DNA from 4 places in the Streptomyces sp. NPDC031225 genome. Region 4 is predicted to be linked to each of the others. Evidence: riboswitches for the same ligand, from Rfam matches in the RefSeq annotation. Region 4 holds a riboswitch; each other region holds the start of a gene.
The links. A riboswitch is a leader RNA that binds a small molecule or an ion and turns the genes downstream of it on or off. The one in region 4 is predicted to bind cyclic di-AMP.
Positions count from the first base shown of each region.

Region 1: it holds a riboswitch for cyclic di-AMP, as region 4 does, so the genes downstream of both, ACZ48Z_RS27575 (C40 family peptidase) here and ACZ48Z_RS36460 (M23 family metallopeptidase) in region 4, are expected to answer to the same signal.
Region 2: it holds a riboswitch for cyclic di-AMP, as region 4 does, so the genes downstream of both, ACZ48Z_RS25125 (M23 family metallopeptidase) here and ACZ48Z_RS36460 (M23 family metallopeptidase) in region 4, are expected to answer to the same signal.
Region 3: it holds a riboswitch for cyclic di-AMP, as region 4 does, so the genes downstream of both, ACZ48Z_RS04675 (transglycosylase SLT domain-containing protein) here and ACZ48Z_RS36460 (M23 family metallopeptidase) in region 4, are expected to answer to the same signal.

Region 1 covers NZ_JBVIHJ010000017.1:117,765-125,276, forward strand. Annotated here, with positions in the region: gene ACZ48Z_RS27540 (adenosylmethionine--8-amino-7-oxononanoate transaminase) at 1-337, opposite strand, end outside; gene bioB (biotin synthase BioB) at 330-1,529, opposite strand; gene ACZ48Z_RS27550 (8-amino-7-oxononanoate synthase) at 1,678-2,805, shown strand; gene ACZ48Z_RS27555 (DUF397 domain-containing protein) at 2,846-3,067, opposite strand; gene ACZ48Z_RS27560 (helix-turn-helix domain-containing protein) at 3,078-3,938, opposite strand; gene ACZ48Z_RS27565 (ATP-binding protein) at 4,153-4,611, shown strand; gene ACZ48Z_RS27570 (DUF6328 family protein) at 4,819-5,421, opposite strand; gene ACZ48Z_RS27575 (C40 family peptidase) at 5,516-5,989, opposite strand; cyclic di-AMP (ydaO/yuaA leader) riboswitch at 5,993-6,163, opposite strand; gene ACZ48Z_RS27580 (hypothetical protein) at 6,541-6,846, opposite strand; gene ACZ48Z_RS27585 (ATP-dependent Clp protease proteolytic subunit) at 6,854-7,489, opposite strand.
Region 2 covers NZ_JBVIHJ010000015.1:89,491-97,002, forward strand. Annotated here, with positions in the region: gene ACZ48Z_RS25110 (DNA gyrase/topoisomerase IV subunit A) at 1-577, opposite strand, end outside; gene ACZ48Z_RS25115 (M16 family metallopeptidase) at 905-2,248, shown strand; gene ACZ48Z_RS25120 (M16 family metallopeptidase) at 2,245-3,633, shown strand; cyclic di-AMP (ydaO/yuaA leader) riboswitch at 3,837-4,003, shown strand; gene ACZ48Z_RS25125 (M23 family metallopeptidase) at 4,017-4,769, shown strand; gene ACZ48Z_RS25130 (GntR family transcriptional regulator) at 4,958-5,653, shown strand; gene ACZ48Z_RS25135 (HPr family phosphocarrier protein) at 5,791-6,072, opposite strand; gene ACZ48Z_RS25140 (bifunctional acetate--CoA ligase family protein/GNAT family N-acetyltransferase) at 6,303-7,512, shown strand, end outside.
Region 3 covers NZ_JBVIHJ010000002.1:386,819-394,330, forward strand. Annotated here, with positions in the region: gene ACZ48Z_RS04655 (ABC transporter permease) at 1-810, opposite strand, end outside; gene ACZ48Z_RS04660 (ABC transporter ATP-binding protein) at 797-1,771, opposite strand; gene ACZ48Z_RS04665 (LolA family protein) at 1,845-3,083, opposite strand; gene ACZ48Z_RS04670 (polyprenyl synthetase family protein) at 3,577-4,587, opposite strand; cyclic di-AMP (ydaO/yuaA leader) riboswitch at 5,247-5,423, shown strand; gene ACZ48Z_RS04675 (transglycosylase SLT domain-containing protein) at 5,426-5,908, shown strand; gene ACZ48Z_RS04680 (HAD family hydrolase) at 5,912-6,724, opposite strand; gene ACZ48Z_RS04685 (LacI family DNA-binding transcriptional regulator) at 6,816-7,512, opposite strand, start outside.
Region 4 covers NZ_JBVIHJ010000028.1:18,253-25,764, reverse strand. Annotated here, with positions in the region: gene ACZ48Z_RS36480 (class II glutamine amidotransferase) at 1-533, opposite strand, end outside; gene ACZ48Z_RS36475 (hypothetical protein) at 547-798, opposite strand; gene ACZ48Z_RS36470 (alginate lyase family protein) at 906-2,129, shown strand; tRNA gene ACZ48Z_RS36465 (tRNA-Met) at 2,184-2,257, shown strand; cyclic di-AMP (ydaO/yuaA leader) riboswitch at 2,595-2,751, shown strand; gene ACZ48Z_RS36460 (M23 family metallopeptidase) at 2,763-3,794, shown strand; gene ACZ48Z_RS36455 (aldo/keto reductase) at 3,859-4,806, shown strand; gene ACZ48Z_RS36450 (PrsW family intramembrane metalloprotease) at 4,832-6,205, opposite strand; gene trmB (tRNA (guanosine(46)-N7)-methyltransferase TrmB) at 6,257-7,111, opposite strand; gene lhgO (L-2-hydroxyglutarate oxidase) at 7,316-7,512, opposite strand, start outside.

The sequences.
Region 1 (7,512 bases), on a different contig from region 4:
GGAAGACATGCTCCAGGCCGTCGGGAGACATGTCGACAAGGAGCTTCGCGAGCCGGACGGCGGGCTCGTGGGTGAGCCCGCCGAACATCACATGGCTCATCCGCCCGAGCTGCTCGCGCGCGGCCTCGTTCAGCACCGGGTGGTTGTAGCCGTGGATCGCCGACCACCAGGACGACATCCCGTCGACCAGTTCCCCGGACCCGTCCGCCATCCGCAGCCGCACCCCGCTCGCCGACTCCACGACGAGCGGGTCGACCCGGCCGGGCATCGGACCGTACGGATGCCACACGTGCCGCCGGTCGAGCTCCAGCAGGTCCGGGACGGACAGATCAGGCATTGGGCGCGAGATCCGTTCCGGCACCTCGACGGCGGACGGCGACCAGGTCCGTGCGGGGCTCGCTCACCGCGGGCGCGGCGGGGGCGGCCGTACCGCAGACACCGCCGCCCTCGTGCGACCCGCACCCGCCACTTCCGTGCGACCCGCAGCCCGCGGACTCGTGCGAGCCGCACCCGCCCCCGGCCGTCGCCCGGTGTTCCGGCAGGGTCACCTCGCCCGCGCCCTCCACCTCGAAGCCGGCGTCGGCGATCATCTCCAGGTCGGCCTGGCCGGCCTGGCCCTCGGTGGTGAGGTAGTCGCCGAGGAAGATCGAGTTGGCGAGGTTGAGGGCGAGGGGCTGCATGGTTCGCAGATGGACCTCGCGGCCGCCGGCGATGCGGACCTCGACGTCCGGGCAGACGAAACGGACCATCGCCAGAATGCGCAGGCAGCGCTGCGGGGTGAGGTTCCACTCCTTGGCCAGCGGGGTGCCCTCGACCGGGATCAGGAAGTTCACCGGAACCGAGTCGGGGTCCAGCTCGCGCAGCGAGTAGACGACGTCGACCAGGTCCTCGTCGCTCTCGCCCATGCCGGCGATCAGACCCGAGCAGGCGGACAGGCCGGCCGCGTGCGCCTTGGTCACGGTGTCGACCCGGTCGGCGTAGGTGTGCGTGGTCGTGATGTCGCCGTAGGTCGACTCGGACGTGTTCAGGTTGTGGTTGTAGGCGTCCGCGCCCGCCTCGCGCAGCCGCTCCGCCTGGCCGTCGGAGAGCAGACCGAGACAGGCGCACACCTCGACGCCCTCGTGTCGGTCCTTGATCGCCTTGATGGTGCCCGCGACCCGGTCCACGTCACGGTCGGTCGGGCCACGCCCGGAGGCCACCAGGCAGACCCGCTTGGCGCCGCCCGCGAGGCCGGCCGCCGCGGCCTTGGAGGCCTCGTCCGGCTTGAGCCAGGTGTACTTCAGGATGCCGGTGTCGGCGCCGAGCCGCTGCGAGCAGTACGAGCAGTCCTCGGGGCACAGCCCGGACTTCAGGTTGACGAGATAGTTGAGTTTCACCCGTCGCCCGAACCAGTGACGGCGCACCTTTCCGGCCGCGGCCACGACATCGAGCAGGTCGTCGTCGGACGTGGCCAGTACGGCCAGCGCCTCCTCGCGGGTCGGCAGCTCGCGCCGAAGCCCCTTGTCCACCAGCGTGTTCAGCAGGTCCATGAGAGCCGATCCTGTCCTACGGACCCGCTCCGGGCCAAGGTAGGGATCACACAACAGACCCGGATCGACGTGTGGGTATTGCCACACCGTGGGTGGCGATTGCTGCCGCTAGGGTCTGTCCGTTACCTACAAAAGCCCCGGAGGACCCATGGCGTTCGGCTGGATCGACGAGCAGGCCGAGGCGCGCCGCCGGGCCGGCCTCGTACGGACCCTGCGACCGCGTCCGGCCGACTCGCCGCTCCTCGATCTCGCGAGCAACGACTACCTGGGCCTGGCCCACCACCCCGAGGTCGTGGCGGGGGCCGAGGCGGCCGCGCGGGCCTGGGGCGGCGGCGCGACCGGCTCCCGGCTCGTCACCGGAACCACCGAGCTGCACACCGAACTCGAACGCGAGCTGGCCGGTTTCTGCGGCTTCGAGGCGGCGCTGGTCTTCTCCTCCGGATACGCGGCCAACCTGGCCGCCGTGACCGCGCTCGCGCCGCACGGTTCGCTGATCGTCTCCGACGCGGGCAACCACGCCTCGCTCATCGACGGCTGCCGGCTGGCCCGCGGTACGACCCAGGTGGTCGCGCACGCCGATCCGGAGGCCGTCCGCAAGGCGCTCGGCACCCACGACGGGCCTGCCGTCGCCGTGTCGGACACGGTCTTCTCGGTCGACGGGGACGCGGCGCCCCTGGCCGGCCTCGCCGAGGCATGCCGGGAGCACGGAGCTGGCCTGGTCGTCGACGACGCGCACGGCCTGGGTGTGCTCGGCGACGGCGGCCGCGGTGCCCCGCACGCGGCGGGTCTCGCGGGCGCCGACGACGTGGTCGTCACGGTCACGCTGTCCAAGTCGCTCGGCAGCCAGGGCGGTGCCGTGCTCGGCCCCGCACGGGTCATCGAACATCTGGTCAACGCGGCACGGACGTTCATCTTCGACACCGGACTGGCGCCCGCGGCGGCGGGAGCCGCCCTCGCGGCCCTGCGGCTGCTCGGCCGTGAGCCCGAGCGGGCCGCACGCGCGCGTGAGGTGGCCACCGCACTGCACGCACGCCTGACCGCCGCGGGTCTGGAAGCGGTACGTCCGGACGCCGCGGTGGTCTCGGTGCGCGCGCCTTCTCCGGAGGAGGCCGTTCAGTGGGCGGCCGACTGCCGTGCCGCCGGGCTCTTCGTGGGCTGCTTCCGGCCCCCTTCCGTGCCCGACGGCATCTCACGGCTCAGGCTGACCGCCCGCGCGGACCTCTCCGAGGCGCAGATCGAACGCGCTGTGCGTGTGATCGGCGGAACACGACCATGAGTCGGCGTGACACGGCCGTGCGCCGGACGGACTGAAACGGTCAGAACGCGGCCGTGAAACCCGCCCAGCTCTCGGGGGAGAAGAGCAGCGCGGGTCCGTCCGGGTTCTTGGAGTCCCGCACGGCGAGCAGCCCGGCCCATGGCCCGGACGACGGCTTCGCGGTCTCGACACAGTTGTTCGCTCCGGTGCTGTAGCTGCTGCGCAGCCACCGCACTTCGGGCAGTTCCGTACTGGCAGATACGTACCGAGGCAGTGCTGACATTGGTGCCTCCTTACGCGCCGTCACCTATCCCGGCGATGTAATCCAACGAGTCCTCGGGCGAAAGGGCGTGGAACTGAAGGGTGTTGAAGGCCTCGGTGTAGGCCTGGAGGTCTTCTTTCCGCTCGAGGTAGAGGCTACTCGTCAAGTGGTCGAGAACAACCACATCCAGATCAGATGTGCGCGAAAATGAGAAGATTACGAAAGGCCCGGTGATACCCACATGCGCCCCGGCCGTGAACGGCAGTACCTGTAGTCGCACTTGAGGCAGCTGGGCCGCCTCCACAAGTCTCTTCAGCTGCCGGGCCATCACCTCGGGGCCGCCCACCTCCCGCCGCAGCACGGCCTCGTCCAGGACGGCACTGAGCTCCAGGGGTGGCTCACCGCGCAGCACGTCCTGCCGGGCCAGCCGGACCTCGACCAGCGCGTCGAGACGCTCGTCGTCGAGGCCGCCGACCGAGGCCCAGGTCACCGCGCGGGCGTACTCGGGCGTCTGGAGCAGTCCGGGCACGACCGAGGTCTCCAGGGTGCGCATCGCGCTCGCCTGGGACTCCAGACTGATGAAGTCCCGGTAGGTCGGCGGCAGGACACCTCGGTACGCATGCCACCAGTGGTGCCGGCCGCCGCCCTCGTCGGAGCCCGCCAGCACCAGGAGCAGCTCCCGCAGATCCGTGTCCAGCACGCCGTAGGCATCCAGGAGTAACCGCACATCGGCCGGTTTCACCCCGCTGGCGCCGGTCTCGATCCGGCTCACCTTCGACTGGTGCCAGCCCACGAGCCGGGCCGCCTCACCGCTGGTGAGCGCCGCGTTCGTGCGTAACGCACGCAGTTCGGCACCCAGTTTCCGGCGGCGCACCGCAGGACCGTGCTGCATGGCGCTGCTCCTTACTCCCTACGAGCCGCCCAAATACGGTCTCGCGTCGCAGAGTTCACCGCTTCGAGCGACAGATATATGCATATCTTGGTGGATCAGCACCCGTCGGCGCCTCGGTAATGGCACTCTGACGATGAACCACCAGTCCGGGACCGTACTCGAACCATCCGCACTGTGTCGGACTCCGGTCCTGTGGGAAAGGGACGACGTCGCCATGGCAGACCACCTGGAAGCATCCGTCACTCTGCCGAGCGAACCCGCTTCGGTCTCCGCGGCCCGCACCTATGTCCTGAGCACACTCGCGGAGTGGGGGCTGCCACCGGTCACCGACGTCGCCGAGACCGTCCGGCTCATCGTCTCCGAACTCGCCACCAACGCCGTACAGCACACCTTCGGTCAGTCACCCACCTTCACGGTGGACATCGAGCTGGACCGTGACGAACACCTGCGTATCGGGGTCACCGACAGCCACCCCCGCTTCCCCAAGCGTCTTCCGGCAGCGGTCCAGCAGGATAACGGACGGGGGATGGTGATCATCCGCTGGCTCGCCGCAGAGTACGGCGGCAAGCTCAGAGTCAGGCCCACCCGGGAGGGCGGAAAAACCGTCTCGATCGAACTCCCGTGGACGGTGCCGGCGCAGCCGGTCACGGCGGCCGGGCAGCAGGAGCCGTAAGCCACGGCCACGTCTCTGCCCCGTAGGCCCGGTGGGCGACCGAGGGCGTACGGCGCGGCGCGTACCCTCCGGCGACTGCGTCCTCCCCGCGGCGGCCGCCGTCAGCGCCACCGTTGCCGGCACCGGCGTGTGTCCCGGGGTGCCATCCGCACCGACGGTATGTCCCCTGCCCGAGTCGGGCGGTCCGGCACCCTGCTGAGCAGAGGGTCACCGCAGGCGCGCCGACGGTTCCCGGGGTGCCGCTCCCGGCCGGGCCGTGGCTCGCGGCCTGAGCCGCACGCGGTCCGGCGGCCGAGGAACCGCGTGCGGGGTGTCCGTCCCGTGATCCGCGGCGCGCCCCGCCCGCCACACCAGTCGGGGGAGCAGCCACCACAGGCCCGGACACACCAGCAGGGTCGCCGTACCCGCGGCCACACCGCCGGCCCGGCCGGTCGTCACGTCCACGACGAGCAGCACCGACCCGGTGAACGCCGGCACCAGAACGCCCATGCCGACCGTGGCGAGCCGGGAGGAGACCTGCACGATGCGGGCCCTGGCGCCCCGTTGGAAGAGCGAGCGGTGCAGGGCGGCCGGCGCGGTGAAGAGGGCCGCGGCGAGCACCGCGAGCAGCAGGGTGACGACGTAGGTGGCGCGCTGGAAGGCGTCCAGCGACGGGAAGCGCTGGGTGAGGGCCAGGGTCAGCAGGAAGGCGAAGAGGATCTGCACCCCGGTCTGGGTGACGCGCAGTTCCTGGAGCAGCTCGCCGAAGTTGCGGTCGGCGCGCTCCAGCGGGGTCTCGTTGCGGGCGGTGCACGGGCGGTGGCCGGCCATGGCAGTGCGGGTGTCCACCTGGGCCTGTGCCACGCGTCCCGGGAGACCCGAGGGGATGACGTCCGGTCAGGGCGCCGTCACCCCCTCGGGGGTGCTACTTGACCCGGCCGTACCAGACGCTCTTCGTCCAGATCTTCTGCAGCCTCACCACGTCCCCGGTCTTGGGGGCGTGCCAGATCTTCCCCTTCCCGGCGTAGAGACCGACGTGGTAGACGTTCGAACCCGAGTGGAAGAACACCAGGTCACCGGCTTTGCGGCTGCCCGCGGAGATGTGCCGGGTCTTGTTGTACTGCTGGGCCGCCGTGCGCGGGAGCTTCTTGCCCGCCTTCTTGAACGAGTACAGCGTGAGCCCTGAGCAGTCGAAGCGGGACGGCCCCGTGGCGCCGTACCTGTACGGCGAGCCCTTCTTGGAGGCCGCGACCTTGAGTGCCTTCGTCGCCGGCGTGGCGGCCGCGGCGTCGGCGGCGACGCCCGGGATCACGACAGAGCCGCCCACAGCGGCGAGTGTCAGTGCCGAAGCCGTACCGGCTCGGACCATCAGCGACGGAACACGATTGAGCGCAGACATGCGCAACCCTTCGTCAGCCGCCTGTGAAGGATGACCTGTCGGATTCGGGCTGACAAAGTTGCCCGGCCGCTGACGCGGCTTCACCCCAAGGGCTGCTCGGCCCGGTCATGGCGTGACCGTTCCGGCGACCCGTCGTGCTTGGGTCCTCCACTCCTGCCGATGCACCTCTGTCGACCGGTCATCCGGGCGGCGGCAGGACTCGGCGTCCGCCCGGATCGCCCCGCCGCTGCGGCGGGGGCTTGTCGTCAGACAGGGATCTTGGCGCAAAGAAGTGCGAAAAACCCAACAGAACCGGGGGTTTGTGGCGTTACTCACCACTCACTCGTTCTGGTGGACATGTGAGCGATCGAAGGATGTCGAGGGGCCCAAGGACCCCCGGACCAGCACAGGAAGTCCTCATTCCGCTCAGGGGCTACACATGTTGCGCGACCTTTCCGGTCGTGAAAAAGGAGCCGCTCCTCCTCCAATAGGGGGTACGCCGTCTGGTCCGTTTCAACCGCGCTCCGGACGTCCCGTCAGAACCCCGGGGCGCCCGGGCCGCTGCGGACGCGTCAGCTGTCGGGGCCGGGCGGGACGGTGACCCGCGCCGATCGCCGCTCGCCGTCCAGGACTCGCAGGGCCCGCGCCAGCGTCGCGGCGTGCATCTCGTGCTCGCCCCGGCGGTGCATCAGCGCGAGCGCGTCGCGCAACTCCGTCGCCCTGCTCACCAGCGCCTGCGCCGCGCGCAGTCCGCCGTAGGTGTCCTCGTGCCGTGCGGGATTGATCCGGCCCAGCAGGTCGACCACGTCGAGATAACGGTCGATCAGCTCGCCCTCGGCGCGCGTGAGGGCGGGCAGCGGTGGAAGATCCGGCAGCATCCGCGGCTCACCTCGCGCCCGGCGTGGTGCGGGACGCCTTGCGGCTCGGGACGATCGCGTCCGCGAGGCCGTGGTCCAGCGCGCCCTGCGCGTCCAGGATCTTGTCCCGCTCGATGTCCGCGCTCACCTGCTCGGCGCTGCGCCCGGTGTGCCGGACCAGCATCTCCTCCAGGCGGTCCCGCACACGGAGCAGTTCGTCGGCCTGGATGGCAAGGTCACTGGCCTGTCCGTGCACCGGTTCGTTCAGCGCCGGCTGGTGGATGACCACCCGCGCGCCCGGCAGCACGGAACGCTTGCCCGGGGTGCCCGCCGCCAGCAGCACCGCCGCGAAGGAGCCGGCCTGTCCGAGGCACGTCGTCTCCACGTCGCAGCTGACGTACTGCATCGTGTCGTAGATCGCCGACATCGCGCTGAACGAGCCGCCGGGGGAGTTGATGTACAGCGCGATGTCCCGGTCCGGGTCCTGGTACTCGAGGTACATGAACTGCGCCATCAGATCGTTCGCCGAGGTGTCGTCGATCCGCGTCCCGAGGAAGACGATCCGCTCCTCCAGGAGCTTCGAGTACGGATCCGTCGTCTTGTGCCCGGAACTGGTGCGCTCATGGAACTCGGGCAGGACGTAACGCGCGGTCGGTCGGGTCATGGCGTACCCCTCGCTCATGGCAG
Region 2 (7,512 bases), on a different contig from region 4:
TGGTGGCCATGCCGACCGCGATGCCCGAGGAGCCGTTCACCAGGAGGTTGGGGAAGGCGGCGGGCAGCGCGCCCGGCTCCTGCTCCTGGCCGTCGTAGTTGGGCGCGAAGTCGACGGTGTCCTCGTCGATGGACTCCGTCATCAGGCTCGCGGCCTCGGCGGCGCGGCACTCGGTGTACCGCATGGCGGCCGGCGGGTCGTCGTTGCCCAGCGAACCGAAGTTGCCGTGGCCGTCGACGAGCGGGACGCTCATCGAGAAGGGCTGGGCCATGCGCACCAGGGCGTCGTAGATCGACGCGTCGCCGTGCGGGTGCAGCTTGCCCATGACCTCGCCGATCACGCGGGCGCACTTCACGTAGCCGCGGTCGGGGCGCAGGCCCATCTCGTTCATCTGGTAGACGATGCGGCGGTGCACCGGCTTGAGGCCGTCGCGGGCGTCGGGGAGCGCGCGGGAGTAGATGACCGAGTACGCGTACTCGAGGTACGAGCCCTTCATCTCGTCCACGACGTCGATGTCGAGGATCCGCTCCTCGTACGAGTCGTCGGGCGGCGGGGTCTTCGTGCTGCGGCGGGCCATCGCTGCCGGCTCCTCTTTTCTGGTCGCTCGCCTACGGGTCGCTCACATCGGCCCTTTGGCTCACTCTTGCTGAAGCGTGAACAGGTTCTGACGCGGACCATTGTGGACTGCGGCACTGACAGTCCGGGCCAGGACCCGGCTGAGCCGCACGGCCCGGCGACCGCACAGCGTCCTGCTCACGGTTGCCCGCAGGCTACGCGATCCGCTGTGGGCGTACGCGCTGCGGGAACTTCACCGAGGGTCCGCACGCTTGCATACAGTGGCAGGACCGGCAGGAAAACCGCGGTTTCAAGGACCGCGAACGCGATCGAAGGGACGTACATGCCCATGGGTCACACGGCCACAGACCAGGCAGGCACCGGGGGCCTGACAGCGACCGAGCACCGCCTGGCCAACGGGCTGCGCGTGGTGCTCTCCGAGGACCACCTGACCCCGGTCGCGGCGGTGTGCCTCTGGTACGACGTCGGTTCGCGCCACGAGGTCAAGGGGCGTACCGGTCTGGCTCACCTCTTCGAGCACCTGATGTTCCAGGGCTCCAAGCAGGTCCACGGCAACGGGCACTTCGAGCTCGTCCAGGGCGCCGGCGGCTCGCTCAACGGCACCACCAGCTTCGAGCGCACCAACTACTTCGAGACCATGCCGACCCACCAGCTGGAGCTCGCCCTCTGGCTGGAGGCCGACCGCATGGGCTCGCTGCTGGCCGCCCTCGACGACGAGTCGATGGAGAACCAGCGCGACGTCGTCAAGAACGAGCGCCGGCAGCGCTACGACAACGTCCCCTACGGCACCGCGTTCGAGAAGCTGACCGCGCTCGCCTACCCGGAGGGCCACCCGTACCACCACACGCCGATCGGCTCGATGGCCGACCTGGACGCGGCCACCCTGGAGGACGCGCGCGCGTTCTTCCGGACGTACTACGCCCCCAACAACGCCGTCCTGTCGGTCGTCGGCGACATCGACCCGGAGCAGACGCTCGCCTGGGTCGAGAAGTACTTCGGCTCCATCCCCTCGCACGACGGCAAGTCCGCTCCGCGTGACGGCTCGCTCCCCGAGATCATCGGCGAGCAGCTGCGCGAGGTCGTCGAGGAGGAGGTTCCCGCGCGCGCGTTGATGGCCGCCTACCGGCTGCCGCACGACGGCACCCGCGAGGCCGACGCGGCGGACCTGGCGCTGACCGTCCTCGGCGGCGGTGAGTCGTCCCGCCTCTACAACCGGCTCGTACGACGCGACCGTACGGCCGTCGCTGCGGGCTTCGGACTGCTGCGCCTGGCGGGTGCGCCCTCCCTTGGCTGGCTCGACGTGAAGACCTCCGGTGACGTCGAGGTGCCGGTCATCGAGGCCGCCATCGACGAGGAACTCGCCCGGTTCGCCGAGGAGGGCCCGACCGACGAGGAGATGGAGCGCGCGCAGGCCCAGTTGGAGCGCGAGTGGCTGGACCGGCTCGGTACCGTGGCGGGCCGCGCCGACGAACTGTGCCGCTACGCCGTCCTGTTCGGCGACCCGCAGCTCGCCCTCACCGCCGTGCAGCGCGTCCTGGAAGTGAGCGCCGAGGACGTCCAGAAGGTCGCCAAGGCCAAGCTGCGCCCCGACAACCGCGCGGTGCTCGTCTACGAGCCGACCGTCGCCGAAGCCCCCGCCGACCAGGACGAGAACGAGGAGGCGGCCAAGTGACCGAGCTCGCCGCGATGGAATTCCACCCTCAGCCGCAGGCGGGTGAGCCCAAGGTCTGGGCCTTCCCCGCTCCTGAGCGCGGGACGCTCGACAACGGTCTCACCGTCCTGCGCTGCCACCGCCCCGGCCAGCAGGTCGTCGCCGTCGAGGTCCTTCTGGACGCTCCTCTGGAGGCCGAACCGGCCGGCCTCGACGGGGTCGGCACGATCATGGCGCGTGCCTTCTCGGAGGGCACCGACAAGCACTCCGCCGAGGAGTTCGCCGCCGAACTGGAGCGCTGCGGCGCCACCCTCGACGCGCACGCCGACCACCCGGGCGTCCGGCTGAGTCTCGAAGTGCCGGCCTCCCGCCTCGCCAAGGCGCTCGGTCTGCTGGCCGACGCCCTCAGGGCGCCCGCCTTCGCGGACAGCGAGATCGAGCGGCTCGTCAACAACCGCCTGGACGAGATCCCGCACGAGCTCGCCAACCCGTCCCGCCGTGCCGCCAAGGAGCTCTCCCGGGAGCTGTTCCCGGCGGACTCGCGCATGTCCCGCCCGCGTCAGGGCACCGAGGAGACGGTCGAGAGCATCGACTCCGCGGCGGTGCGCGGCTTCTACGAGAAGCATGTGCGGCCTGCCACCGCGACCGCCGTGGTCGTCGGCGACCTCACCGGCATCGACCTGGACGAGCTGCTCGGCGACACCCTCGGCTCCTGGACAGGCTCCACGGCCGAGCCGCGGCCCGTGCCGCCGGTGACCGCCGACGACACCGGCCGGGTCGTCATCGTGGACCGCCCCGGCGCCGTCCAGACGCAGCTGCTGATCGGCCGTATCGGCGCCGACCGGCACGCGCGCGTGTGGCCCGCGCAGGTGCTCGGCACGTACTGCCTCGGCGGCACCCTCACCTCCCGGCTGGACCGTGTCCTGCGCGAGGAGAAGGGCTACACCTACGGCGTGCGGTCGTTCGGGCAGGTCCTCAGGTCCGCCCCGGACGGCTCGGGCGCCGCGATGCTCGCCATCAGCGGCTCGGTCGACACCCCGAACACCGGTCCCGCTCTGGAGGACCTGTGGAAGGTGTTGCGCACCCTCGCCGAGGGCGGTCTCACCGATGCCGAGCGCGATGTCGCCGTACAGAACCTCGTCGGCGTGGCACCGCTCAAGTTCGAGACGGCGGCGGCCGTGGCGGGCACCCTGGCCGATCAGGTCGAGCAGCACCTGCCGGACGACTTCCAGGCGACCCTGTACCGGCAGCTCGCCGCGACCGGCACCGTCGAGGCCACCGCGGCCGTGGTGAACGCCTTCCCGGTGGACCGTCTGGTGACGATCCTGGTCGGCGACGCCGCCGCCATCAAGGAGCCCGTCGAGGCCCTCGGCATCGGCGAGGTCAAGGTCGTGTCCGCCGAGTAGAGGGGCCGGCAGAGCAGGCGCCACAAAGGGGCCCTGGTGACGGAAGTGTCACCAGGGCCCTTAGATGTCCGAATTGGGCAGGAGGTTGCCTGTCTGCTGTGTGGGATGCGCTACAAAAACCGTGATCGGTTTGGGGATTGAAAGTCGGCCCGCTTAGCGTCATCCCGGCTGTTCGTCAGGCAGTGCGCCGCGTCCGTGGCACCGGACAGTCATCGCCGAGTCCCCGCATGGCGCGAGCCAGGGGAGCCGGGGACCCACATGCGTTGTCCCTGGGGTGAATCGGACGCCCGCGCGAACAGCGAGGGGGTCCGTAGGAGACCTTCCTGCTCCGAACCCGTCAGCTAACCCGGTAGGCGAGAAGGAAGGAAAGGACCAGCCACTACATGGCGTTCACCTGCGCCGCCGGGAAGCACCGTCGTCCCAGCCGGATGAAGCGCACCACCGCCCGTGCGGCGGGCGTCGCGGCCCTCGCCACCACCGGCGTCATCGGCACCATCGCCACTCCGGCGCTCGCCGCCGGGAACTCCGTCGAACAGACCGGGCTCATGCCCGTCGTCAGTGTCGGCGACTCCCTCGCCGATCAGCTCGACGCCCAGGCCGCCGCCCAGCAGCGGGCCGCCGAGCAGAAGAAGGCGGAGGCCGAGGCCAAGAGGAAGGCCGAGGCGCGGGCCAAGGAGGCACGCGAGGCCAAGGAGCGCGCCGCCCGCGCGGCCGAGCGCGAGCGCCTCAACAGGTTCGTCACCCCGATCTCCGGCTCCTACGTCTCCACCGGCTACAAGACCGGCGGCTCCCTGTGGTCCTCCGGCAGCCACACCGGTGTCGACTTCCACGCCGCGAGCGGCACCTCCGTCCACGCGGTCGGCCGCGGCACGGTCGTGGAGGCAGGCTGGGGCGGGTCGTACGGCAACGAGATCGTGATCAGGATGGCCGACGGCACGTACACCCAGTACGGCCACCTGTCGTCCATCGGCGTCTCGGTCGGCCAGTCGGTCACCCCCGGCCAGCAGATCGGCCTGTCCGGCGCGACCGGGAACGTCACCGGGCCGCACCTGCACTTCGAGGCCCGCACCAGCGCCGAGTACGGCTCGGACATCGACCCCGTCGGCTATCTGCGCTCGCACGGCGTGAGTGTCTGACGACGTACCGCGAGATCTTCTTCGGCCCCGGCTCCTCCGAGCCGGGGTTTCCGCGTTTAGAGTGCCCTGCTGTCCAAAAAATATCCCTGGATTCCGGTCCGCCGTCGGAAATTCGCGCTCATTGCAATAGAGTCACTGAACACACGTCAATCGGCGACGTTTCACGGGGATTAAGACGGAGGTCGGACATGCGTATTCCGGCGCACTCGGTATGCACGGCTATCCGCGACGACATCGTCGCCGGTGTCTACGAGCGCGGCAGCCGGCTCACCGAGGAACTGCTCGCCCGCCGCTACGGCGTCTCCCGCGTCCCCGTCCGCGAGGCCCTGCGCACGCTGGAGGCCGAGGGCTTCGTGGTGACGCGCCGCCACGCGGGCGCGTGCGTGGCCGAACCGACCGACCAGGAGGGCGCCGACCTCTTGGAGATGTGCATGCTGCTGGAGCCGCTCAGCGCCTCCAGGGCCGCCCAGCGGCGCACCGAGGCCCATCTGAAGGTGCTGCGCGGCCTGGTCCGGCTGGGCCAGGAGCGGGCCAGGCGGGGCAACAGTGAGGATCTGCGCTCCCTGGGGGGCTGGTTCCACGAGACGCTCGCCCAGGCCGCCGGAAGCCCTGCCATGACCTCGATGCTGACCCAGCTGCGGCACAAGATCGCCTGGATGTACGTGGTGGACGCGCCCGCCAACCCGGTGGAGTCCTGGGCGGAGCACGGCGCGATCGTGGACGCGGTGGCGCGCGGGGACGGTGAGCGGGCGCGGGCGATCACCGCCCTGCACGCCGAGCGTTCGGGCGCGGTGCACCGTCTGCGGTTCGGCTCCGGCGCCGATCGCCCGGACCGTGTGAGGACCTCGCAACATCCTGTAAACGTGACGGGTCTGCGGCATTAACACGGGCGCCGTATACAAAGAGTGGGTAATTCGCGGGGGGCTATTTCCGCTGCCCGTAAAAGGGAAATGCGAAGGGCCCGCCCGATAATTCGGACGAGCCCTTCGGCGGTGTTTTACGACGCTGTGCCCGAAAGGGCTCAGACGGTCTCGGGAAGCTCCTCGAGCCCCTCGGCGACCAGTTTCGCGAGCCTGTCGAGGGCCGCGTCCGCACCCTCGGCGTCGGAGGCGAGGACGATCTCCTCGCCACCCTGGGCGCCCAGCCCGAGCACGGCCAGCATGGACGCCGCGTTGACGGGGTTGCCGTCGGTCTTGGCGATCGTCACCGGGATACCTGCGGCCGTGGTGGCCCGGACGAAGATGGAAGCGGGGCGGGCGTGGAGACCCTCGGCCCAGCCGACGTTGACGCGGCGCTCAGCCATGTGATGCTGCCCTTCGGTGTTCAGGGTTGTCTAGACCAGTTTCCCACACGTGAAGCGTCTCCGGAGGGGGCTCGTTCGCCCCCTGCGGGGTGAGCGGTCGGACCGCGGCCTCGGCCCGACTTCCGTCCCGGCGATGACAGGCGAGTCCTCGCGGGTTCCCGCGCGTTCTCGCTTCGTTCTCCACAGACTGCCTCGCGCTGTTGTCATACGCGAGCCGTACTCTGGGGCCCATGCAGAGCGCGTCGGACCGGCACGAGTACCCCGCCCACTGGGAGGCCGACGTGGTGCTGCGCGACGGCGGTACCGCGCGCATCAGGCCCATCACCGTCGACGACGCCGATCGCCTGGTCAGCTTCTACGAGCAGGTCTCGGACGAGTCGAAGTACTACCGCTTCTTCGCGCCCTACCCTCGCCTGTCCGCCAAGGACGTCCACCGCTTCACGCACCACGACTTTGTGGACCGGGTGGGTCTCGCCGCCACGGTCGGCGGCGAGTTCATCGCCACCGTACGCTACGACCGCATCGGCGCCGACGGGATGCCCGCCTCCGTCCCCGCCGACGAGGCCGAGGTCGCCTTCCTCGTCCAGGACGCCCACCAGGGGCGCGGTGTGGCCTCCGCCCTCCTCGAACACATCGGTGCCGTCGCCCGCGAGCGCGACATCCGACGCTTCGCCGCCGAGGTGCTGCCCGCCAACGCCAAGATGATCAAGGTGTTCACGGACGCCGGGTACACCCAGAAGCGCAGCTTCGAAGACGGCGTCGTACGCCTGGAGTTCGACCTGGAGCCCACCGACCGCTCGCTCGCCGTGCAGTACGCGCGCGAACAGCGTGCCGAGGCGCGGTCCGTGCAGCGGCTGCTCACCCCCGGCTCCGTCGCCGTCGTCGGCGTCGGCCGCACCCCCGGCGGCGTGGGCCGCAGCGTGCTCGGCAACATCAGGGAGGCCGGGTTCACGGGCCGCCTGTACGCCGTGAACAAGGCCTTCCCCGAGGACTGCAAGGACCTCGACGGGATCCCCGCGCACCGCTCGGTGCGCGACATCGACGGCCCCGTCGACCTCGCGGTCGTCGCCGTTCCCGCCGAGCACGTCCCCGAAGTCGTCGCCGAGTGCGGGGCGCACGGCGTCCAGGGACTCGTCGTGCTCTCCGCCGGGTACGCCGAGAGCGGCCCCGAGGGGCGCGAGCGCCAGCGTGAACTCGTGCGGCACGCACGCGCGTACGGCATGCGCATCATCGGCCCCAACGCCTTCGGGATCATCAACACCTCCCCGGACGTCCGGCTGAACGCCTCGCTGGCCCCCGAGACCCCCCGCCCCGGCCGGATCGGCCTGTTCGCCCAGTCCGGCGCCATCGGCATCGCCCTGCTCTCCCGGCTGCACCGCCGCGGCGGCGGCGTCACCGGCGTGACCGGCGTCTCCACCTTCGTTTCCTCCGGCAACCGCG
Region 3 (7,512 bases), on a different contig from region 4:
GAAGGACAGCCAGTAGTGGGAGAAGAAGTACGGCTGGAGGGCGTGGAGCTGGGGTATCTGGTCGAGGATCTGGACGGTGATCAGCAGGCCCACCGTCGTGGCCATGGCCGCGATGCCGCTGTTGGTGAGCGTCGAGACGAACAGGCCGAGAGCCGCCACTCCGGTCAGTGACGCCGCCACGACCAGCGCGATCAGCAGCGCTCTCCCCAGGCCCTCCCCGAAGGAGATCTGGGTGCCGGAGATCGTCGTCAGGTCGCCGAGCGGGAACAGGACTGCTCCGACGGCCAGTGCCGAGAGCGCGACCACGAGGGTGGCGACCAGGCAGAAGGCCATCACCGTGGCGTACTTGGTGAGCAGGAGCCGGGTGCGGCCGGCCGGGGCGACCAGGAGGTAGCGGAGGGTGCCGGCGTTGGCCTCGCCCGCGATCGCGTCGCCCGCGATGACACCGATGGACATCGGGAGGAAGAAGGGGAGGGTCGCGGCGAGGGCGGTGAAGACCAGGAACAGGCCGTTGTTGGTGATCTGGGAGATGAAGGCGGGGCCGCCACCGCCTCCGGCGGTCGAGGAGCCGTCGTCGGTCTCGATCTTGACCGCGATGCCCACGAGGATCGGGACGGCCGCCAGCACGCCGAGCAGAGCCAGGGTGCGCCAGCGGCGGAACGTGGTGAGCAGTTCGTTGCGCAGGAGGGTGGCTCGGAAGGTCGCACGGCGAGGGCGGGCCGTCGGTGACCGGTCGCGCCCAGCTGACGGTGGCCGCACCTCCGATACGGCCCCGCGCCCCTTGGACGCGTTCGGCTCAGCCTGCGACATCGAAGCCCTCCCCCGTCAGGGCCACGAAAGCGTCCTCCAAGGACGGGCGTTCCACTGCGAAGCCCCTGACGCGCACTCCTGCCTTCACCAATGCCGTGTTGATGTCGGCCAGTTCGCGGTCCGGGGGCTCGGCGGTCACTCGGTCCTCCGACACCACCACGTCCGCGAGGCCCTGTTCCTTCAGCATGCGGGCCGCGTCCGCCGTGTCCGGTGTCGTCACGACCAGCCGCCCCCTCGCGCCCGCCCGCAGGTCCGCCACCGCGCCCTGGGTGATCAGACGGCCCTGGGTCATGACCGCGGCGTGGGTGCAGACCTGTTCGATCTCGTCCAGGAGGTGGGAGGAGAGGAAGACGGTGGTGCCCTCCGAGGCCAACTCCCGCACCAGAGAACGGATTTCCCGCATGCCCTGAGGGTCGAGGCCGTTGGTCGGTTCGTCCAGGACCAGGAGTTCACGGGGCTGGAGCAGGGCCGCCGCCAGGCCCAGCCGCTGTTTCATGCCCAGCGAGTACGCCTTCGCCTTCTTGCCCGCGGCGGCCGCCAGACCGACCCGGTCCAGTGCCGCCGCCACCCGGGCGCGCCGGGTGCGTGGGTCGGCGGTCGGGTCCGCCGCGTCGTAGCGGACGAGGTTGTCGCGGCCGGAGAGGAAGCCGTAGAGGGCGGGCCCCTCGATGAGCGCGCCGACCTGCGGGAGTACGGTCCGGGCGGCGCGCGGCATCGAGTGGCCGAGCACCCGGGCCGACCCGGAGGTCGGCTCGATGAGGCCCATCAGCATGCGGATGGTGGTGGTCTTGCCCGAGCCGTTCGGCCCGAGGAAGCCGAAGACGCTGCCCGCCGGGACGGTCAGGTCGAGACCGTCCACGGCGAGCTGTCCGCCGCGGTACCGCTTGGTGAGGGCGCGGGTGTGGATGACACTGTCACCCGCCCCGCTCGGCTCCGGCTCCTCGGCGGACCCTTCGTCCATCGGCTCCCTCAATTCACGCTCACGCGACGACTACGTACAGTGACTACGTACGGCCGCCGCGCAAGGTTCCCGGTCAGCCCGCGTTCGCCGCCTTCACCAGCGCGTCCTTGGTGACCGCGCCGACGTAGACCTTGCCGTCGTCGGTGATCAGGGCGTTGATCAGGCGGGTCTTGAAGACGGTGCCCTCGCCGAACTTGCCGGAGACCTTGTCGCCGAGCGAGTCCAGGAAGCCGCCGATGTCACCGCCGGCCTCGGAGCCGGACGGGACGCCCTGGCCGCCGGTGTCGAAGGTGGCGATGGAGTCCCAGCCGTCCCCGATGACGTTCAGTCCGTCGAGGCCGCCGGGGCCGCCGGGGCCTTCCGTGCCGCGCTCGTGGGCGGAGCCCTTGCCGAAGTCCCCGGACTTGGAGTGCTCGGGTGCCTCGGCGGCGTCCTTCTCCGTGACCTTCGCGCCCTTCGGCGGGGTGAAGTCGAAGGTCGAGGCGGCCGGCCTGGCGAAGGTGACCTGGGTGAATCCGGCGTCCACGACGGCGGCACCGCCGCTCGCGGGCGTCAGCGTGAACTTCAGCGGCAGCCCGGTCTTCGAGTCCACGGCCACGGTGATCTGGCCGACCGTGGATCCCTCGTCCTTGGGCTTGATGACGAGCCGGTACGCGTCGCGCCCCGCGACCTGCGCGGTGCCCTCGACCGTCACCGACGTGGTCTTGTCGGCGGCCTTGAGGGCCTCCTCGGCGAGGTCCTTGGGTGTGGCCGGGAGCTCTTCCTTCTGCTTTCCGCCGCTCTCGGAAGCCGTGCTGTGGAAGACCGAGTTGGACTTGCTGTCGTAGCCCCAGACGTCCTTGCCGTCGTGGATGAGGCTGTACTCGGCGGCGTCCTCCAGAAGGGAGACCTTCTGCTTGTTCTCGCCGTCGGCCGCGACGCGCAGTGTGTGCGTGCCGGAGGCGAGCTCGGTGAGCTTGGTGGTCGGGTCGGCGGACGAGCCGTCGCCCGAGCCGGAGGAACCGGCGGCGGAGCCCAGCGAGCTCTCCAGACCCCCGAGGTCCGGCAGCCCCAGGTCCGTGGTGATCTTCACCGTGCCGGACAGCTGCTCCACGTCCGACGCGGCGATCTTCTCGACGAGTTGCTGAGCGCTGATCTTCGGCAGGTCGGGGTCGCCGGAGTCGGCGAGCGCCGGGACAAGCCCGATGGTCGCCGCCGCGATTCCCACCACCGTGGCCGGCACGACGTACCTCGCGGCCTTGCGGCGGCGTGCCGCGCGCAGTTCCTCGGCGTCGGCGTCGGTCGCGCTGTCGTCGGATTCGTACGGTGCCATGTGTGCCTTACCTCCGTCGTCGGCGGCGGCTGTCAACTCCCCCTGCGTCCACCCCGTAGCCGCCATTCTCACCCGAATCGGTGAGGAGTGGTGTTTTCCGTGGTGTCCATCTGACCAAATCGGCCATGCCCATGCGTCAACCCTCGGGGCCAACTCCGCGTACACCTGGGGGATGACACGACACGGCTGCGCCCCCTACGACCCGTAGGGGATGCCGCTCCAGGAGACCGTCGAGACCGTCAGCCGCGCGGGACCAGGCAGTCGGTACGGCGCTCACCGGACGGCGTGCCACGGCACGGCACGGCACGGCAGCCGACGATCGTGCCGGGTCGCCGGAGCCGACCAAGATGACGCCGTCGACGGCAGCCGGGACGCCGCGGGTGTACCGGCCACGGCCGCGACGTCGGCCGGGAGCGGGCGTACCCGCAGCCCCCGGGCCGGGTCCGCACCCGCAGATCCCACACGTGCCCTGCGTCACGCCGGACGGGTGCGGTCAGCCCGCGCGGTGGACCACCGCGTCGCACAGCTCCATCAGTGCCGCCCTCGCGTCGCACTCCCGCAGCGGGGCCAGCGCCGCGCGCGCGTCCTTCGCGTAGCGCACGGTGTCGCGGCGGGCCTGTTCCAGCGCGGGGTGGGCACGCAGCGCGGCCAGCGCCTCGGCGTGCCGGGCGTCGTCCGTGAGGTCGGAGTCGAGCAGCTCGCACAGGGCGATGTCGTCGGCCAGGCCGAGCCGGGCGGCCCGCTCGCGCAGCCGCAGCACCGGCATCGTGGGGATGCCCTCACGCAGGTCGGTGCCCGGGGTCTTGCCGGACTCGTGGGAGTCGGAGGCGATGTCCAGGACGTCGTCCGCGAGCTGGAAGGCGACGCCGAGGCGCTCGCCGTACTGGGTCAGGACGTCCACGACCGTCTCGTCGGCGCCGGACATCATCGCGCCGAAGCGGCACGCCACCGCGACCAGCGAGCCGGTCTTGCCGCCGAGCACGTCGAGGTAGTGCTCGACCGGGTCCCGCCCGTCCTGCGGCCCGGCCGTCTCCAGGATCTGGCCGGTGACCAGGCGCTCGAACGCCTCCGCCTGCACCCGGACCGCATCGGGCCCGAGGTCGGCCAGGATGTGCGAGGCCCGGGCGAACAGGAAGTCGCCGGTCAGTACGGCCACCGAGTTGCCCCAGCGGGTGTTGGCGCTTTCGACACCGCGGCGTACGGCGGCCTCGTCCATGACGTCGTCGTGGTAGAGCGTCGCGAGGTGGGTCAGTTCCACCACGACGGCCGACGGCACGACGCCCGGCGCATAGGGATCCCCGAACTGGGCGGCGAGCATCACGAGGAGCGGGCGGAAGCGCTTTCCACCGGCGCGCACCAGATGCTGGGCGGCCTCCGTGATGAAGGGGACCTCGCTCTTGGTGGCCTCGAGCAGTCCCTCCTCGACAGCCGTCATGCCGGCCTGGACATCGGCTTCCAGAGCCTGGTCCCGCACGCTCAGCCCGAACGGCCCGACGACGGTCACGAGGGGTCTCCTGTCTGCTGGTGTCGATTGGCGGTTACACGGAATGTCGATAGGTCGCTGCCATCACTCAAGTCAGCGTATCCGGTCACCTTTGGATCACCGATAGCGCCCGCCCTGTCCATGCCGGGCGGTATCGGATCACGGCCGGTATGTTTTTGATCATGCGAAAAGAATAGATATCTATCGATTTGTAGGGAATTAATCGTTGGTGTCCCGATCCGACCCGCCAGCCCCCTGCCGTCCGCCGACCACTGCCCGCAGGTCCGTGAGCGCTCCTCGTTCAACACGTGCCCTGCGCGACTCCACCCACGCGTGAGCGCGCGAGCTTCCTGCGACACCGCCCCGGGTCCACCGGACGTCACGGAGGTGGACCTCAGGAGCGGGCGGTTGACTACGAGTTGAGCCCACTTGACCGTTTCACCCCTCTTGCGCACGGGCGTGACTTGGCTCACTCGATCCGGCGGACCGTCAGGTATCCGGAATGCACCGATCCGCCTTTTCCAGTGCACCAGTTGAGGCTTGCTGTCGCAAAGGATCAAGCACCTCAAATGCCCCGTACCAAGGTCAATAGGCACGCCATGTGAATTCGCCACTTGTTCCGGACATGTGCTCTCGCATACGTTCCCGGCCTGTCGGGCGGACGCCGAATCCTGCCACCGCCCGTACATCCACCGAGAACCGCGGCAGGAGCGGGGGACCCAGGTAAGTCGCCGGATCGGGATGTCTTCGGACATACCGGCACGGCTCGGGGTGAAGTCATGCCTTTTGCGGGCGTGGCCGGGCAACTCCCCGCCCGAACCCGACAGCTCACCTCGCAGGCGAAGGAGAGGACTTCACCATGCCTGCTGCCGCTCAGCACCGCACCCCCCGCAAGAGCCGTCTCGTCCGCAAGCTCGCCGTACTCGGCACGGGAGCCGCCGTACTGGCACTCCCCCTCGTCGGCGCGACCAGCGCGTCCGCGGCCACCCCGACCGTGCAGACCGCGACCACACTCGGGTACGCCAACAACCTCGACGGCTGGATCCGGGCCTCCCTCGCCGTCATGGCGGAGCACGGGATCCCCGGCTCCTACAACGGCATCTACCGCAACGTCATCCGCGAGTCCTCCGGCAACCCCTGGGCCATCAACAACTGGGACTCCAACGCGGCCGCCGGCACCCCGTCCAAGGGCCTGCTCCAGGTGATCGACCCGACCTTCAACGCGTACCACGTGTCCAACACGCTGTGGGACCCGTACGACCCGGTCGCGAACATCACCGCGGCCTGCAACTACGCGGCCCAGCGGTACGGGTCGATCGACAACGTGTGGGGCGCGTACTAGGAACTACGCCTCACTGAACAGTCTTTCGAGGACGACGGCGACGCCGTCGTCCTCGTTCGACGAGGTCACCTCGTCGGCCACGGCCTTGAGTTCGGGGTGGGCGTTGGCCATCGCGACGCCGTGGGCCGCCCAGTCGAACATGGGGATGTCGTTGGGCATGTCCCCGAAGGCGATCGTCACCTCGGGCCCCAGGCCCAGGTGTTCGGCGGCCAGCGCGAGACCGGTCGCCTTGGTGATGCCGCATGGCTGGAGTTCGACGGTCCCGGGCCCCGACATGGTGACCGTGGCCAGCGAGCCCACCACCGAGCGCGCCGTCACCGCCAACTCGTCGTCGGACAGGTAGGGGTGGCGCAGCAGCACCTTGCTGATCGGCTCGCACCACAGGTCGTCGCGCCGATCGACCCGCACCGCGGGCAGCGTGGGGTGGGGCATCAGATACCCGGGCTCGATGAGCGTCAGCCCGTCCACGCCGTCCTGGTCCACGGCCGCGTACACCTGCCCGACCTCGGCCTCGATCTTCCCGAGGGCGGTCTCGGCCAGCTCCCGCTCCAGGGTCACCGACCACAGCAGACGGTCCGCGCCGGCGTCGTACACCTGCGCGCCCTGCCCGCACACCGCGAGCCCCGTACTGCCCAGGTCGTCGAGGAGCGGCCGCACTCTGGGCGCCGGCCGTCCCGTCACGACGAGATGCCGGGCCCCGCCCGCCGCCACCCGCGCGAGCGCGGCCAACGACCGGTCCGAGAGGGTGTCGTCGGCGCGGAGCAGCGTGCCGTCCAGGTCGGTGGCGACGAGTGAATATGCGGGGGAGGCGGCCATGATCAGAGAATACGGATGGTTGGCCCCTGCGACTCGACGCGAACCGGACGGCTGCTGCTTTCACATCCGTTGACGTGTGTTCCGGTTCCGGTTACGCCGAGTCCCGGATCACGAGTTCCGTCGGGAGGATCACCCCGGCCGTGTCCTCGCCGGCGATCTGGGCGAGGAGCATGCGGACCATCTCGGCGCTGATGCGGTCGAAGGGCTGGCGCATGGTGGTGAGGGCGGGGGCGATGGCGGTGGCCGCCGGGGAGTCGTCGAAGCCGCCGACAGCGATGTCACCGGGGACCGAGCGCCCGGACTGCTGAAGGACGCCCACGACCCCCAGGGCCATGAGGTCGGACGCGACGAACACGGCGTCCATGTCGGGTGCTTGGGCCAGCAGGCGCCGGGCCGCCCGCTCGCCGCCGCTGCGCCGGAAGTCGCCCTCGACGACGAGCGCCGGGTCGTAGGGCAGGCCAGCCTCGGCGAGCACGTCCCGGTAGCCGGCCAGCCGGTCGGGCCCGCCCGGCATGTCCAGGGGCCCGGTGACCATGCCGACGCGGCGCCGGCCGCCCTCGATCAGATGGCGGACCATCTCCTGCGCGCCGTCGCGGTCGGCGGCGGCCACGTAACTCACCTTGGAGCCGAGCCCTATCGGCTTGCCGCAGACCACCAACGGGATCCCGGCCTGGTGCAGTTCGGCGGCGACCGGGTCACCGCTGTGGTTGGAGAGCAGCAGGACGCCGTCGACGTGGCCCGACGTGATGTACCGGGTCAGCCGGCGCCGGTCGTCGTCGCTCTCGGCC
Region 4 (7,512 bases):
CCGGTCAGCAGCAGGCAGTTGAGGCTCGCGAAGGCCGCGCGGGACCGTATGTCGTCGGCGGCCCGGGCGAGGGCGTCGACCGGGCCCCTCGCCCGCAACAGGGTCAGCACGCGCAGGAAGAACCGCTCGGAGTCGGTGCTCCCGGCCGCTCCCGCGAGCAGTGCGGGGTCGATGAGCCCGTCGAGCGCGTCGTACGGGGAGAAGAAGCCGTTGTGCGCGAAGGCGAGGCCGTCGGCGGTGAACGGGTGGGTGTTGCCCGGCACGACGGGCAGTCCGGGGCTCGCCATCCGCAGGTGCAGTACGGCGGCGTCGGTGGGCGTCCCGGCCAGGGCCCGGTCCCACAGCTCGTCGCCGACGGCCCGCCCGGTCCCCTTGACGACCCGCGGTCCGGCGCCGTCCTGGCCCGGCAGGGTCGCGACCCCCCACCCGTCACCGTGCTCCCGGCTCAACTCCGTGAAGGGGGCGGCGAGGTCGCCCAGGGCGGTGCTGAGGGGGAGCGGGGCGCGGGTGACCACACCGAGGAGGCGGCACATGGGCGCGACGGTACTAAGACGGGCTGTCCCCACCGTGGTCGCGGACCCAGTTCCGGTGGGCGTTCGAGCCCTCGCGCCCCGGAGAGAGCTTCAGCATGACCCCGTCGTCGATCTGCTCCAGGACCGTCACCACATAGGGGGACCCGGCGTGCACGGCGAGCCGGACGCTGCCGTTGGCGAACTCGGTCACCCGGAGCGTCCGGCCGCCGGAGAGCGGGATGTCCCGCTTGCCGATCTCCGTCGGGTGCTCCTCGGCTGCGGTCATGGGCTCCTCCTCGTTTCCCGTGAGGGGCGCCACGGTACGCCCGGTCCACCCGGCCGTTCGGCCCAACCGGACCTGCGTCGCACCCCCCGGCGTCCGACCCTGGCCCCATGGCCCCACGACGCGCCCCCGCCCTGCTGCTCGCGCCCCTGCTCGCCGCCCTGCTCGTCTCCTGCGGCACCGCCGGCACCCACACCCGCACGATGGCCCGCGCCCTGCCCCCGGACGCGGGCTTCACCCACCCCGGTGTGCTCGTCAGCGAGGCGCAGCTGGACGCCGTACGGGAGAGGGTCACGGCGGGGAAGCAGCCGTGGCTGTCGGCGTATCTGGCCATGCGGGACAGCAAGTACGGGTCGTACAAGTACCGGCCCGAGCCGTACGCGAGTGTGGACTGCCCCGGCGGTGACCACGCCGACCGGCCCGCGCACGGGTGCGTGGAGGAGCGGCAGGACGCCATCGCCGCCTACACGCAGGCCCTGCTGTTCAGCGTCACCGGCAAGCAGCAGCACGCCGTGAAGGCCAGGGAGATCATGGACGCCTGGTCGGCGACGATGAGGCGGCACACGGAGGAGGACTCCGGGCTGCAGACCGGCTGGGCCGGCTCCACCTGGGCCCGGGCCGCCGAGATCATCCGGTACGCCGACAGGGCGGGGTGGCCCGCCGACCGCGTCCGGCGGTTCGAGCACATGCTGCGGACCGCCTACCTGCCGACCGTCACCCAGAAGGTCCCCGACTACAACGGCAACTGGGACCTGGTGATGACCGACGCCGCCATCGGCATGGCCGTCTTCCTGAACGACCACAAGGCCTTCGACCACGCCCTGGAGCGGTTCCGCGAGCGCGTACCGGCGTACTTCTATCTGGAGAAGGACGGCAAGGTCCCGCTCACCCCGCGGGGTTCCACCGTCAACACCCCGCAGAAGCTGACCGCTTACTGGTTCAAGCAGACGACCTTCAAGGACGGGATCTCGCAGGAGACCTGCCGCAACTTCAAGCACGTCGGGTACTCCCTCGCCGCCACCGCGCACGTCGCCGAGACCGCCTGGCACCAGGGCGTCGACCTGTACGGCGAGGTCGAGGACCGGCTCAGGGCCGCGCTCGCCCTCCACGCCCGCTACCAGGCCGGCGAGGCCGCGCCCGCCTGGCTGTGCGGCGGGAAGGTGGACCGGACCATGGGCCCGGACCTGGAGGTCGCCCTCAACCACCTGGAGAACCGGCTCGGCGTCCCCGTCCCGGCCGCGCACAGGCTCGCGGTGAAGACCCGGCCCGCCGGCACCGACGCTCTCTTCGTCTCCTGGGAGACCCTCACCCACGCCGGGAACCCCGGCCGCTGAGACACCTCTGGCGCGAAGCACCCCGCGGATGGCGTACAGTAGTGAACACAACGGCGCGGGGTGGAGCAGCTCGGTAGCTCGCTGGGCTCATAACCCAGAGGTCGCAGGTTCAAATCCTGTCCCCGCTACTGAAGACTCAGGGCCGGATTCCAGTTCACTGGAATCCGGCCCTGAGTGTTTTCCCGGCCCACCCCGTCTCGCCGAGTGCCTGTGCAGCGGCCCGTGCGACTGACGTGGTGTAACTCGTTGTGAGCAGTCGAGCGCCCTCCGCGCCGAACTGACATGCCGTCACTACCTGTGAGTTGTCTGAGGCGAGGTCAACTCGCCCGTTTTTCGCCGGTCATGGGCCGTAAGTCCTGCGGGATTTCGTTAATGATCAAGGGGAACGGCTTGGAATCGGGCCCCCGGGTCTATTAACGTTCGATAACGCAGCGCGGTCGTCCCAGCCGTCACAAGAGACGGCTCCGTGCTCACGCGCCGAATTCCGCTAGGAAACCGGGGAACCACCAACTTGGGGTGAATCGCTCGTATTTCGCCGTGGCAGCACGGCGGTTTACGCGCGTAGGAGACCTTCCTGCTCCGAACCCGTCAGCTAACCCGGTAGGCGAGAAGGAAGGAAAGGAGCACGCCCACGTGGCGTCCAACCCGCCTGCCCCCGAGGCGCCTTACGTCCCGAGCGACACCCTCGTATACGGCGGCTACCGTGCCGACGACGAGGCGCTGCTCGGTGAGTGGAACCCGACCGCGGAGTCCCTCGCTCCGGTACGCGGCCGGCATCGCGTCGCCAAGCAGCGCGGCGGCGGGTTCGCCCGCAGCTCCACGGTTCTGGGCGTCGGCGTCATAGCCGCCGTCAGCGCCGGCGGAATGGCCAGCGCCAACACCGGCAAGCCGCCGGTCTCCATCTCCATGCCCGACCTGCCCTCCGTGGGCTCGCTCATCTCGGACGGCTCCGGCTCCTCCGCGGACGACACGAGCGCCTTCAGCAGTGTCGTCACCGCCTCCGTGGCGACCACCAAGGGCACCTCGACCTCGGACGCCGGTGAGGTGCTGCGCTCGCGCATCCTGGCCCAGGCCGAGACGCAGCAGGACCAGATCGACGTCAAGGCCGCCAAGGCCGTCGCGGACGCCGCCCAGAAGGAAGCGGACGCGGTCGCCGCCAAGGCGGAGAAGGAGGCCCAGGCGAAGGCCACCGCCGCCAAGAAGAAGGCGGAGGAAGAGGCCGCGAAGAAGGCCGAGACCGCGCGTCTGGCCGAGCTCGCCAAGCAGTTCACGCTGCCGACCTCCTCGTACACCATTACCGGGACCTTCGGTCAGGCCGGTTCCCTGTGGTCCTCCGGTTACCACACGGGCCTCGACTTCGCCGCGCCCACGGGCACGCTGATCAAGGCGATCCACAGCGGCACCGTCACGGAGGCCGGCTGGGCCGGCTCCTACGGCTACCGCACGATCCTCACCCTCGACGACGGCACCGAGCTCTGGTTCTGCCACCAGTCCTCGATCAGCGTCAGCGTCGGCCAGAAGGTCGGCACCGGTGACGTCATCGGCCGCGTGGGCGCCACCGGCAACGTGACCGGCGCGCACCTGCACCTGGAGGTCCACCCCGGCGGTGCGGCCACCGGGATCGACCCGATGTCGTGGCTGCGGAGCAAGGGGCTCAACCCCTGAGGTTTACGGCGATTTTGCGGCCGTAGCGGAAGAACAGGGTCCGGTGCTTGCGTTGATGAGGGACATGACTTCTCTTCGCAAGCTCGGCTCCTCCGACCTCGAGGTCTTCCCGCTCTCCCTCGGCGGCAACGTGTTCGGCTGGACCGCCGACGAGGCCGCGTCCTTCGCCGTCCTCGACGCGTACACCGCCGCGGGCGGCAACTTCCTCGACACCGCGGACGCCTACTCGGCGTGGGTCGACGGCAACTCCGGCGGTGAGTCCGAGACCATCATCGGCAGGTGGATCGCGGCCCGCGGCAACCGCGACGACGTCCTCATCGCCACGAAGGTCAGCCAGCACCCCGAGTTCCCCGGCCTGTCCGCGACGAACATCAAGGCTGCGGCCGAGGCTTCGCTGCAGCGCCTGGGCACCGACCACATCGACCTGTACTACACCCACTTCGACAAGCCGGAGATCCCCGTCGAGGAGATCATCGGCGCGCTGGACGAACTGGTGACGGCGGGCAAGGTGCGGGCCATCGGGGCCTCCAACATCTCCGCCGAGCGGCTCTCGGAGTCCCTCGCCTTCTCCGACCGCGAGGGCCTGGCCCGGTACGTGGCCGTCCAGCCCCACTACAACCTGGTCTCGCGCGACACCTACGAGGGTGAACTCCAGGCCGTCGCCGAGCAGGAGGGCCTCTCCGCCGTCCCGTACTTCGCGCTCGCCTCCGGCTTCCTCACCGGCAAGTACCGTCCCGGTGCCACGGTCGACAGCGCCCGTGCCAGGGCCGGCGCCGGCAAGCACCTCGACACCGAGCGCGGCCAGAAGGTCCTCGCGGCGCTCGACGAGATCGCCGAGTCCCACGGGGCCCCGGTCGCCACGGTCGCCCTCGCCTGGCTCGCCTCCCAGCCGACGGTCGCGGCGCCGATCGCGTCCGCCCGCACGGTGGAGCAGCTGCCGGCGCTGGTCGGGGTGGCGGACCTGGTGCTGACCGAGGCGGAGCTGACGCGCTTGACGCAGGCGTCGGCCTGACCTGCCACGGAGGGGCCGCGCGGCCCTACGTCCGGTACGGGTTGTACGCGGGATACGGCGCCGCCGGATAGTGGACCGGCGGGGCCATCCGGAACGGCTGGACGGTCTGGGCCGGCTGCGCCGGATACCCGTACACCCCGTACACCGGCCAGGGCGGCGCGGCCACCGGGACCGGCGGTGCCGTCATGCGTGCCGCGTGGTCCAGCGCGGGCCGCGCCACGTCCCGGCGCCGCCACAGCTCGTGCAGCAACTCCCGTTCCCGTACGACGAAGTCGGCGTTCGCCCGCCCGAGCCGCCCCCGGTGCCGCAGAAAGGCCAGCGAGGTGGCGTACGCCTCGTACTGCGCGACCGCCCGCGCCGCGGGCCGCCCGCCGGACTGCCGCCGCGCGTACTCCCGAGCCACCCGCCGCGCCCGCATCGACCCGAGCACATACGGCTCGGTCGGGGCCAGCCAGCCGGCGACGGCGTACGCGGGCAGCTCCTCCCGCACGGTCTTCAGCTCCCGCTGCCGCGTCCAGATGACCAGCCAGGTCAGCAGCCCGAACGCCGGCACCATGAACATCGCGTACACCGCGAAGAACCCGTACTCGCCGAACGTCGACGAGCCGTTCCAGGTCGCGTGCATGCCCATCGCGAGCAGCAGCCCGGACAGCGGGACGAGCACCCGCCGGATGTGCTGGCGCTCCGCCGAGAGCGCGGAGATGCCGAAGCCGATGCCGGTGAGCACGGTGAAGAGGGGGTGCGCGAACGGCGACATGACCACGCGTACGAAGAAGGTCGCGGCGGTGACGGAGGCGATGCCGCGGTCGCCGCTGAGCTGGTCGGTACCGAAAGCGGTGCCGAGGTAGAGGATGTTCTCGGTGAACGCGAACCCGGTCGCGGTGACCCCGGCGATCACCACCCCGTCGACGATCCCGGTGAAGTCCCGTCTGCGGAACAGGAAGACCAGCAGAACGGCGGCGGCCTTGGCCGACTCCTCGACGACCGGCGCTATCACGGTCGCGCCGAGGGTGTCCGCGCCGGCGGGGTCGGCGGTGGCCGTGGCTATCCACTTCGTGGCGAAGCTGTTGGCGATGATCGCTATCAGCGCGGCCGCGCAGGCACCCCAGGCGAAGCAGAACAACAGATTGCGCCAGGGGCCCGGCTCGACCCGGTCGAGCCAGCGGAAGGCGGCTATGAGCAGCGGTACGGGCAGGACCGCGAGGCCAAGACCGACCAGGAACCCCTCGGTGCCGGTCTGTTGGCGGACCAGGGCGAGGATCACGAGCCCGGACAGCGCCAGAAGCGTGATCAGGGCGCCGTAACGCACCCACTTCTTCTGCCACCAGTGCGCATGCCGCAGCGCACCGCCGCCGGAGGGATCACCGGGGCGTGTCGGATACGGGGGACAGGTGGCCACGGCATCGACCTTAACGAGACAGAGGCGCCGCCCGCAGCAGGGCGAGGACGCTCAGGCGTCGGCGGGGGGTTGAGCGGACCGGTCGGTTCGGTCGCCGTGCTGTACGCGGCGGAACAGCAGGTCGTTCACGACATGTCCCTTGTCCAGCCCCTGCCCCTCGAAACGGGTCAGCGGCCGGAAGCCGGGACGCGACGCGAAACCGCCGTCGGCCTGGGTGTTCTCGAAGTCGGGATGCGCCGTGAGTACTTCGAGCATCTGTTCGGCGTACGGCTCCCAGTCGGTCGCGCAGTGCACCAGCGCCGAGGGCATGAGGCGGGCCGCGACCAGATCCAGGAACTCCGGCTGGATCAGCCGCCGCTTGTGGTGCCGCTTCTTGGGCCAGGGGTCCGGGAAGTAGACGCGCAGCCCGGCGAGCGAGTCCTCGGAGAGCATCTCGCGCAGCAGGATGATGGCGTCGCCGTTGCCGACGCGGACATTGGACAGCTTCTGCTGTTCGGCGAGATTGAGCAGGTTCCCCTGCCCGGGGGTGTGCACGTCGACGGCGAGGATGTTGGTGCCCGGCTCCGCGGCGGCCATCTGCGCGGTGGCCTCGCCCATCCCGAACCCGATCTCCAGCACGACGGGATGATCGTTCCCGAACATCTCGCCGAGGTCGATCGTGCGCTGCCCGTCGATGTCGAGCCCCCACGTCGGCCACAGCCGCTGCAGGGCGTCGGCCTGCCCCGCCGTCACCCGGCTCCGCCGGGGCTGGAAACTCCGGATCCGCCGCTCGAAGTGCGACCCCGCGGGATCGGGACTGGGCCCGTCGGGAAACCGCGGCTCCCCCTTGGTCCGACCGTGCCGGACGGAGACACCGGGGGCGTGAGGGGGCGGGGAGGCTTCGGGAGCATTGAGGGAGTCAGACACAGTGGAACCGATTTTACGGCCACGAGCAGCCCGACGCTTCAGCCCCGTCGGCAATTCAGCCCCTCCGACAATCCAGCCCCTCCGGCGTTTGAGGAGCGGGGGTCCGGGGGCGGAGCCCCCGGAGGACGGGACGGGTAGGGGCGGCGGGGGCGAGAAGAACCACCCGGCACCAGCAGGCGACCGGCTCCACACGTCCGCGAAGTCTCACACGCCCCGCAACGCCTCCAACGCCCGCCGAGCCACCTCCCGCCCGATCGGCAGCGAAGCGGTCGCCGCAGGCGAGGGCGCGTTCAGCACATGCACGGCCCGAGCCCCCTCCCGGATCAGGAAGTCGTCCACCAGCGTCCCGTCCCGCAGCACCGCCTGCGCCCGCACCCCCGCGGCCGAGGGCACCAGGTCGT